DNA from 2 places in the Nonomuraea sp. NPDC049625 genome. Region 1 is predicted to be linked to the other one. Evidence: riboswitches for the same ligand, from Rfam matches in the RefSeq annotation. Region 1 holds a riboswitch; the other holds the start of a gene.

Region 1 (4,317 bases):
CGCAGGCCCACCCGAACAGCACGCCGAAGGCCGCCCAGAAGACGAGCTGCGTCCCCAGCGACGCGAGCCTGAACTGCCACAACAGCGTGGCGGGGAAACCGTCGGGCACCTCGTTCACGGTCGGCAGCAGGGTCCACGCCGCGATCACCGGAACCAGGAACGCCGCCACCGCCGCGCCCCACCGCGCCCACGGCCCGGCGGTGACCCGGCGCGCCGTGGCCACCGCGATCGCCGTCGCGGCCAGCCCGACGAGAATCGTGACCACGTAGAGCAGGGTGCGGCTGTTGATCGTCTCCGGGTCGCCCACGGCCGGTGGGTTGGCCGGATACTTCACGAACGGCACAAGGATCACCGCCACGAACGCCGTCCCGGCGGCGGCGAGGGCCAGCCCGCCGTCCGACCGGGGGCCGACCCGTCCGCGCAGGCCCGCGTACACGAGGGCGAAGATCCCTCCTACGGCCAGCCCGTACAGGCCCGTGGCCAGGAAGAGCCCGGCCTTCTGTCCCGGCCTGCCGACGAGTGCCTCCTCGCCGTGGTCATGGCCGGGCGCTTCCTGGGCGGCATGGGCCTCCTCCAGCGCGATGGCGCTGTCCACCCCCGGTTCCCCGAAGGCGAAGGCGAAGCCGCCCGCGATCAATCCGGCCAGCAGGCCCAGAAGCAGGCCCCTGACCAGCAGGGTGCGTACCATGCGCGTGCCTAGTGGCAGGGAACGCCGAGCAGGTGGCGTCCGTCGTGCATGAGTTCGTGCAGGTAGGCACCGGTTTGCGAGATGGCCCCGTTGTCCATCAGCACCAGGTAGGCGACCAGCAGCAGCACCGGAACGGCGAGCAGCCACAGCCGCAGACGGGGGAAGGGGATTGCCGAAGGAGTGGACAGACCACTCATACATGCCTCCTCAGGGATGACGCGTCCCGACCAACGAGGTCACGGAAGTCCAAGCGACCTGGCTCCCGGGATCTACGTCCCGGATACAGTGGCGCGTCCGCACCGGCATCTCACCGGATTTCCCTTGGACAACCGTGAAATCTACCGGAATGTATCCCTTACTCCCGTTCGAGTCAATGACGCGAGCGCCGCGTAGGGTACGGGGGATGAGGCGGTTCCTGGATGGGCCGGCCGCGGCGATCGTGGTCGGGATGTTCTGGTTGCCGCCGACGTTCGCCTCCGCGGACCGGTCACGGCTGGTGGCCGGGCTGGTGCTGGCCTGCGTCACAGGCGCGGTGATGGCCCTGCGACGGCGACTGCCGACCGTGTCGCCGCTGCTCGCCGCGGGCGCGACCATCGCCGGGAGCGTCCTGGGGGTGTGCCAGGACCCGATGCTGGCCGCGGCGTGGTGCCTGTATCCGCTCGCGGTCGCGCGCGCCGGCCGCACCCGTACGATCGTCCTCGTCCTCGCCGGCCTCCTCACGGCGCTGGCGGCGGTGGCGGCGGTCCCGGGCGAGGACGCGAGCGGCGCCGGGCAGCGGCTGACGCTGGCCGTGGCCGCGTTGAGCGTGTCCTGGCTGCTCGGCACGGCGGCCGGCAGGCAGATCGCGGCCGCCCGGGAGGCGGAGCGGGCCCGGGTGCAACTGGCGGTGGCGCGTGACGTGCACGACGTCGTCGGCCACGCGCTCGGCGTGATCAGCGCGGAGGCGGGGGTGACCCGGAGCCTGGCCGACGCGAGCGAGCAGGAGTTACGCGACACGCTGGCCGGCGTCGAGTCGCACGCGAGGAGGGCGCTGGAGGAGATGCAGGCACTCGTACGCGGGCTGCGGTCCGAGCCCGGCGCGCCGGAGGGTGTCGCGGGGATCGCGCGGCTGGACGGACTCGTGGCGGCGACCCGCGCGGCGGGCGTGGGCGTCGAGGCGAGGATCGAGGTGAACGGCCCGGTCGATGACGTGGCCGGGGCGGTGGCGTACCGGATCGTCCAGGAGTCGCTGGGCAACGTGGTGCGGTACGCGGCGGGCGCGGCCTGCTCGGTGGACCTCCGGCAGGTCGGCGGGGAGATCGTCGTGCGGGTGCGCGACCACGGCCCCGGCGCCCGACCGGCGCGCGGCGGGGACGGGTCGGGGCGCGGCGGGGACGGGTCGGGGCTGCGGGGGATGCGTGAGCGGGCCCGGCTGGTGGGCGGCACGGTGACCTGGGGAAACCATCCGGAGGGCGGGTTCGAGGTGCGCGCCAGGCTGCCGGTCCGGAGCGCGTCTTGAGCGGGGCCGTCAGCGTCTTCCTGGCCGATGACGACGACCGTTTCCGGGCCGCGTACCGGAAGTTGTTCGACCGGACCGAGGGATTCCGGGTCGCCGGGGAGACGGGCGACGGGGAGACGGCCGCGCGGCTCGTCGGCGCGCTCAAGCCCGCGGTGGCGCTGCTCGACGTTCAGATGCCGGGCCTGAGCGGCCTGGAGGCGGCGCGCCGCATCCTCCCGGACGCGGCCACCCGGGTGATCATGCTGACCACCTTCGACCTGGACGAGTACGTCTATGAGGCGCTGACCCTCGGCGCGTCGGGGTTCCTGCTGAAGAACGCGTCCCCGCAGGAGGTGCTCCAGGCCGTCCGCACGGTCCACGCCGGCCACGCCATGCTGGCGCCGGAGGTCACCGCGCGGCTGATCCGCCGCTTCGCGCCGCAGCCGCCCGCGCGGCGGCACGCGTTCGCCGGGCAGGTCCTGTCCGAGCGCGAGGTGCAGGTCGTGCGGCTCGTCGCACGCGGGCACTCCAACCAGCAGATCGCCGACGAGCTGTTCCTGAGCGTGGAGACGGTCCGCACGTATCTGCGGCGCATGTTCGCCAAGCTCGGCGTGAACGACCGCACGCACCTGGCCGTGCTCGCCCACGAGGCGGGACTGCTGTACGAACCCCGGTAGGTGTCTCCTTTCGGGGGACGCGAGCAGGTGCCCTCCCGCCCCAGGCTGGCGACGTCCATCCGAGGCGAGGCAGGCGATGATCGAGATCTCACAACTCAGCAAGCGTTACGGGGCCAAGGCGGCCGTGGAGGAGGTCAGCTTCACCGCGCGTCCCGGCCGGGTCACCGGCTTCCTGGGCCCGAACGGCGCCGGCAAGTCCAGCACGCTGCGCGTCCTGCTGGGCCTGGACGCGGCGAGCGCGGGCACCGCGCTGGTCAACGGGATGCGGTACCGCGACCTGAGGCATCCCCTGCGCACGGTAGGGGCGCTGCTGGACGGAGCCGGCCCGGTGCCCGAGCGCCGCGGCGTCGATCACCTCACCTGGATCGCGCAGTCCAACCGGATCCCGCGGCGCAGGGTCCGGGAGGTGCTCGAACTCGTGGGGCTGGGCGAGGCGGCGCGGCGGCGGGTGAGGACGTACTCGCTGGGGATAGGGCAGCGGCTCGGCATGGCCGCGGCGCTGCTCGGCGAGCCCGAGATCCTGGTGCTCGACGAGCCGGTGAACGGGCTGGACCCGGAGGGCATCCGCTGGATCCGGCGCTTCCTGCGGGATTACGCGGCGGCCGGGCGTACGGTGCTGCTCTCCAGCCACCTGATGACGGAAATGTCCGGCACCGCGGATGACGTGGTCGTCATCAACCGCGGGCGCGTCGTCACCCACGGCTCGCTCGCCCAGGTCACCGCCGGGCACCGCTCGCTGGAGGAGGCGTTCTTCGCGCTGACCGGCGACCCCGCGAGGCCGGGGTGGTGAGCGCCGTGCGGGCCGAGCTGACCAAGATCCTCACCCTGCCGCGCGTGTGGATCGCCACGGGCGTCGTCCTCGGTCTCCACACGCTGGTCCTGATCCAGTCGGTCCGGCTGAACGCCGAGGCGGTCGCGGACATCACCCCCGACGGCGTCATCGAGATCTTCATCGGGACGCCGCAACCGGCCACCGAGGCGATCCTCGGTCTCCTCGCCGCGTCCTCGCTGCAGATGGGCCTGCTCGTACCGGTCCTCGCCGCGATGATCGCCGGGCAGGAGTTCCGCTCGAACCAGCTCGGGGTGACGGTGCTCGCCATGCCGCGGCGCGGGCGGCTGATCGCGGCCAAAGCCCTGGCGACCGCCACGTACCTGCTCCTCGTGGCGGTCCTGATCGCGGGGATCAGCACCGCCTTCATGTACGCCGCCGTCGAGGACTGGAACCCGGGCCTGCTCGTGACGGGCGCCGCGTTCCTCGGCCACGGGAAGTTCGTGGCCTTCGCGGTCCTGTCCGGGCTGACCGGCTTCGGCATTACCGTCATCGCGCGCAGCACGCTCGTCGGCGTCATCGTCACCATCGCCCAGATCGCCGTCACCATGACACAGGCACTGGCCGGGGCCGCTCCCGCCCTGGACGCGCTCCTCCCTGTCAGCGCCGCCCGGAACCTGCTGCTCGACCCCGGGATCAACCGGCT
Region 2 (4,317 bases), on a different contig from region 1:
TCCGGGCCAGACGCAGCTGGCGGGCGGGCCCCAGGGGGAGCCCGACCACCTGCTGTTCGGCCTGATCGCCAGGGGGCTCGGCGCCGACACCCGCCAGCTCGAGTACACCGGCTACCCCAGCAGCCAGGAGGCCGTCACCGCGCTGCTGTCCGGCAAGGCCGCGGCGGCCGCGGGCCCGCTGGCCGACTGGCGCGCGAGCATCAAGGCCGGCCAGGTCAAGGCGCTCGCGGTGTCCTCGGCCAGGCAGGTGCCCGGCCTCGACGCGCCGACGCTGCTGGAGTCCGGCGTACGGGTCGACTTCGTGGACTGGGCGGCGGCCTTCGGGCCCGAGCGCATGACGGATGAGAGCCGCGAATCGGCCATCCGCATGTGCGAGGACGTGACCGGATCGGCCGACTGGGAGGCGGCCTGCCGGTCCGCGGGCTGGATCTCGATCCCGCTCAGCGGCGCCGACTTCAAGCAGTGGCTGGGCTCCGAGGTCGAGCGCACCCGCGCCGTCCTGCGGGATCTCGGTCTGCTCGGCACCACCAAGGCCACAACATGCTGGGGTAGTTGCGGGAACGGCCACTAGATGTAGGATCCTGCTCGTCGCTGGTTCGCCTCTCCGGAGGCGGAGCAAAAGGGAACCCGGTGTGATTCCGGGGCTGCCCCGCAGCGGTGAGCGGGAACGACCGCCGTCAGGTGCACTGGAGCGATCTGGGAAGCGACGGCCATTAGGAGCGATGCGCGCGCCCGCGAGCCCGAAGACCTGCCAGCGGTGTGCCCGGGCCGCCCGCCCGGCACGAAGTGACCATGGCCTCGCGGGAGGGCCGGGGAGCGAAACGGCCGGGGGATGATCCGTGCCGCCGTGCTCTCGCGCGCCCTCACGGGGGACGAGCTCGCGAGGAGAGAGCACGTGACGCAGATCATCGAGGTCGATCGCCGCCTGGCCATCGAGGAGGCCGCCGCCCGGGTCATCACCGACCCGGCCAACTCCCGGGTCGCCGCCCGGCTCCTGGCCGAGGAGATCGCCGACGAGGCCGCCGCGCACGGGGTGCGGACGTTCTCCGAGTCCATCGCCGCCACCCACGCGGCCGGGCTGATCCAGGACGGGCTGGCGGAGTTCGTCGCCGCGCACGCCGCCGAGCTGGACGCGCTGGTCTCCGTGGCGGCGGACGACCGGTTCGAGTATTTCGGGTTGCGCACCGTCTATGACCGCTACCTGCTGCGCCACCCCGAGACGCGGGCGGTGCTGGAGCGCCCGCAGCACTTCTTCCTCCGCGTGGCCTGCGGGCTGTCGGAGTCGGTGGCGGAGGCCGCCGAGCTCTACGCGCTCATGTCCACGCTGTCGTACCTGCCCAGCTCGCCCACGCTGTTCAACTCGGGCGCGCGCCGCCCGCAGCTGTCGTCGTGCTTCCTGCTCGACTCGCCGCGCGACGAGCTGGAGGCGATCTACGACCGGTACGGGCAGGTGGCGCGGCTGTCGAAGTACGCCGGAGGCATCGGCATCGCCTGGACCCGGGTGCGCTCGCGCGGCTCCCTGATCCGGGGCACCAACGGCCACTCCAACGGCATCGTCCCGTGGCTGCGCACGCTCGACTCGTCCGTCGCGGCCGTCAACCAGGGCGGGCGGCGCAAGGGCGCGGCCTGCGTCTACCTGGAGACCTGGCACGCCGACATCGAGGAGTTCCTGGAGCTGCGCGACAACACCGGCGAGGACGCCCGCCGCACCCACAACCTGAACCTGGCGAACTGGGTGCCCGACGAGTTCATGCGCCGGGTGGAGGCGGACGAGGTCTGGTCGCTGTTCGACCCGAAGGAGGTGCCCGACCTCACCGACCTGTACGGTGACGCGTTCACGCGGGCGTACCGCGCGTACGAGGCCGCCGGGCGACATGTCCGGCAGATCCCGGCCAGGACCCTGTACGGCCGGATGATGCGCACGCTCGCCCAGACCGGGAACGGCTGGATGACCTTCAAGGACGCCGCCAACCGCACCTCCAACCAGACCGGCCGCCCCGGGAACGTCATCCACCTGTCGAACCTGTGCACCGAGATCCTGGAGGTCACCAGCGACGCCGAGACCGCGGTCTGCAACCTCGGCTCGATCAACCTGGCCGCCCACCTCCTGGCCGGTGACCTGGCCGGTGACCTGGACTGGGACCGGCTGCGCGGCACCGTGCGAACGGCCGTGCGCTTCCTGGACCGGACCATCGACCTGGGCTTCTACCCGACGCCCGAGGCCGAGGCGGCGAACAAGTGCTGGCGGCCCATCGGGCTCGGCGTCATGGGCCTGGCCGACGTGTTCTTCACGCTGCGGCTGCCGTTCGACTCGCCCGAGGCGCTGGAGCTGTCCACCAGGATCGCCGAGGAGATCGCGCTGGCCGCGTACGACACCTCGGCCGACCTGGCGGCCGAGCGCGGCCGGCACCCGTCGTACGCCGAGACGCGGGCGGCCGGGGGAGTGCTGCACCCGGACCACTACGTCACGAGCACGCGGCGCTGGGACGCCGTGCGGGAGAAGGTCGCCCGCACCGGCCTGCGCAACTCGCTCATGATCGCCGTCGCGCCCACCGCCACGATCGCCTCCATCGCCGGCTGCTACGAGTGCATCGAGCCGCAGGTGTCCAACGTGTTCAAGCGCGAGACGCTGTCGGGCGAGTTCCTCCAGGTCAACCGGTATCTGGTGGCCGATCTGCAGGCGCGCGGGCTGTGGACGCAGCAGCTGCGGGACGACATCAAGCGGGCCGACGGCTCGGTCCAGACGGTCCCCGGCATCCCCGACGACCTCAAGGTGCTCTACCGCACCGCCTGGGAGCTGCCGCAGAAGGCGCTGATCGACCTGGCCGCCGCGCGCCAGCCGTACATCGACCAGTCCCAGTCCCTGAACCTCTTCATGGCCAGCCCGACCATCGGCAAGCTCTCGTCGATGTACGCCTACGCCTGGAAGCGGGGCCTGAAGACCACGTACTACCTGCGCTCCCGGCCCGCCACCCGCATCGCCCAGACCACCGTCCAGGCGGCCCCCACGGAGGCCGCCGCAGAGGCGATCGCCTGCTCCCTGGAGAACCCCGAGACCTGCGAAGCCTGCCAGTAAGGAGACTGTTGTGCTGCTCGACCCAGGTATGGACCTCACGCTGCGGCCCATGCGCTACCCGGACTTCTACGAGCGCTACCGCGCGGCCATCCGCAACACGTGGACCGTCGAGGAGGTGGACCTTCACACCGACCTCGCCGACCTGGCCAGGATGACGCCGCAGGAGCGGCACCTGATCAACCGGCTGGTCGCGTTCTTCGCCACCGGCGACTCCATCGTGGCCAACAACCTCGTGCTCAACCTCTACCAGCACGTCAACGCGCCCGAGGCGCGCCTCTATCTCAGCAGGCAGCTGTTCGAGGAGGCCGTGCACGTCCAGTTCTATCTGACGCTGCTGGACACGTACCTGCCGGATCCCGCCGAAAGGGTGAAGGCCTTCGCCGCGATCGACCACATCCCCTCGATCCGCGACAAGGCGGAATTCTGCTTCAAGTGGATCGACTCGATCAACGAGCTGCAGCGCCTGGAGACGCGGGACGACCGCCGGCGTTTCCTGCTCAACCTCATCTGCTTCGCCGCCTGCATCGAGGGCCTGTTCTTCTACGGGGCCTTCGCGTACGTCTACTGGTTCCGCTCCCGGGGCCTGCTCGGCGGCCTGGCCACCGGGACGAACTGGGTCTTCCGCGACGAGTCCATGCACATGGAGTTCGCCTTCAGCGTGGTGGAGACCGTGCGGGCCGAGGAGCCCGACCTTTTCGACGATGAGCTGGGCAAACAGGTTACCCTCATGGTGGAGGAGGCCGTGGCCGCCGAGCTGGCCTTCGCCGAGGACCTCTGCGGGGACGGCATGCCCGGCATGGGGGTCGCACAGATGCGCCAATACCTGGAATACGTCGCCGACCAGCGGCTGGCCAGGCTGGGCCTGCCCACGAGGTACGGCTCGGCCAACCCCTTCGCGTTCATGGAGCTGCAGGACGTGCAGGAGCTGGCCAATTTCTTCGAACGGCGTGTCTCTGCGTATCAAGTGGCAGTTGAGGGCAATGTGACCTTTGACGAGACTTTCTAGACATTGGGGGCATAGGCGTGCAGTCTCCAGCAGGCTGGCCGATTCTCGTAATCTCGGTGATCGGCTCGATCCTCCTGGTTGAGCTGGTCCGGAGGGTGCTGAACAGGGCCGGACGCAAATGGGCGTTCCCCCGGCACCTGGTGGAGCACTGCACGTGGTCCGCCTTCACCGTGGCGGTCGTGGCGGCCTTCAACCTGGCGTTCGCGCCGGGGATGTTCGGCGCGAGCGCGGACGC

What was found. A riboswitch is a leader RNA that binds a small molecule or an ion and turns the genes downstream of it on or off. The one in region 1 is predicted to bind cobalamin.
Region 2: linked by a shared signal. The riboswitch ahead of AB0J87_RS13830 (ribonucleoside-diphosphate reductase subunit alpha) and the one ahead of AB0J87_RS32760 (CbtB-domain containing protein) in region 1 are both predicted to bind cobalamin.

What each region holds. Positions count from the first base shown of each region.
Region 1 is NZ_JBFAOQ010000008.1:172,663-176,979, forward strand. Features, by position in the region: gene AB0J87_RS32750 (histidine phosphatase family protein) at 1-11, opposite strand, end outside; gene AB0J87_RS32755 (CbtA family protein) at 1-688, opposite strand, end outside; gene AB0J87_RS32760 (CbtB-domain containing protein) at 697-885, opposite strand; cobalamin riboswitch at 920-1,049, opposite strand; gene AB0J87_RS32765 (ATP-binding protein) at 1,092-2,186, shown strand; gene AB0J87_RS32770 (response regulator transcription factor) at 2,183-2,842, shown strand; gene AB0J87_RS32775 (ATP-binding cassette domain-containing protein) at 2,919-3,632, shown strand; gene AB0J87_RS32780 (ABC transporter permease) at 3,629-4,317, shown strand, end outside.
Region 2 is NZ_JBFAOQ010000003.1:61,016-65,332, reverse strand. Features, by position in the region: gene AB0J87_RS13835 (tripartite tricarboxylate transporter substrate-binding protein) at 1-571, shown strand, start outside; cobalamin riboswitch at 576-771, shown strand; gene AB0J87_RS13830 (ribonucleoside-diphosphate reductase subunit alpha) at 896-3,076, shown strand; gene AB0J87_RS13825 (ribonucleotide-diphosphate reductase subunit beta) at 3,087-4,082, shown strand; gene AB0J87_RS13820 (mechanosensitive ion channel domain-containing protein) at 4,139-4,317, shown strand, end outside.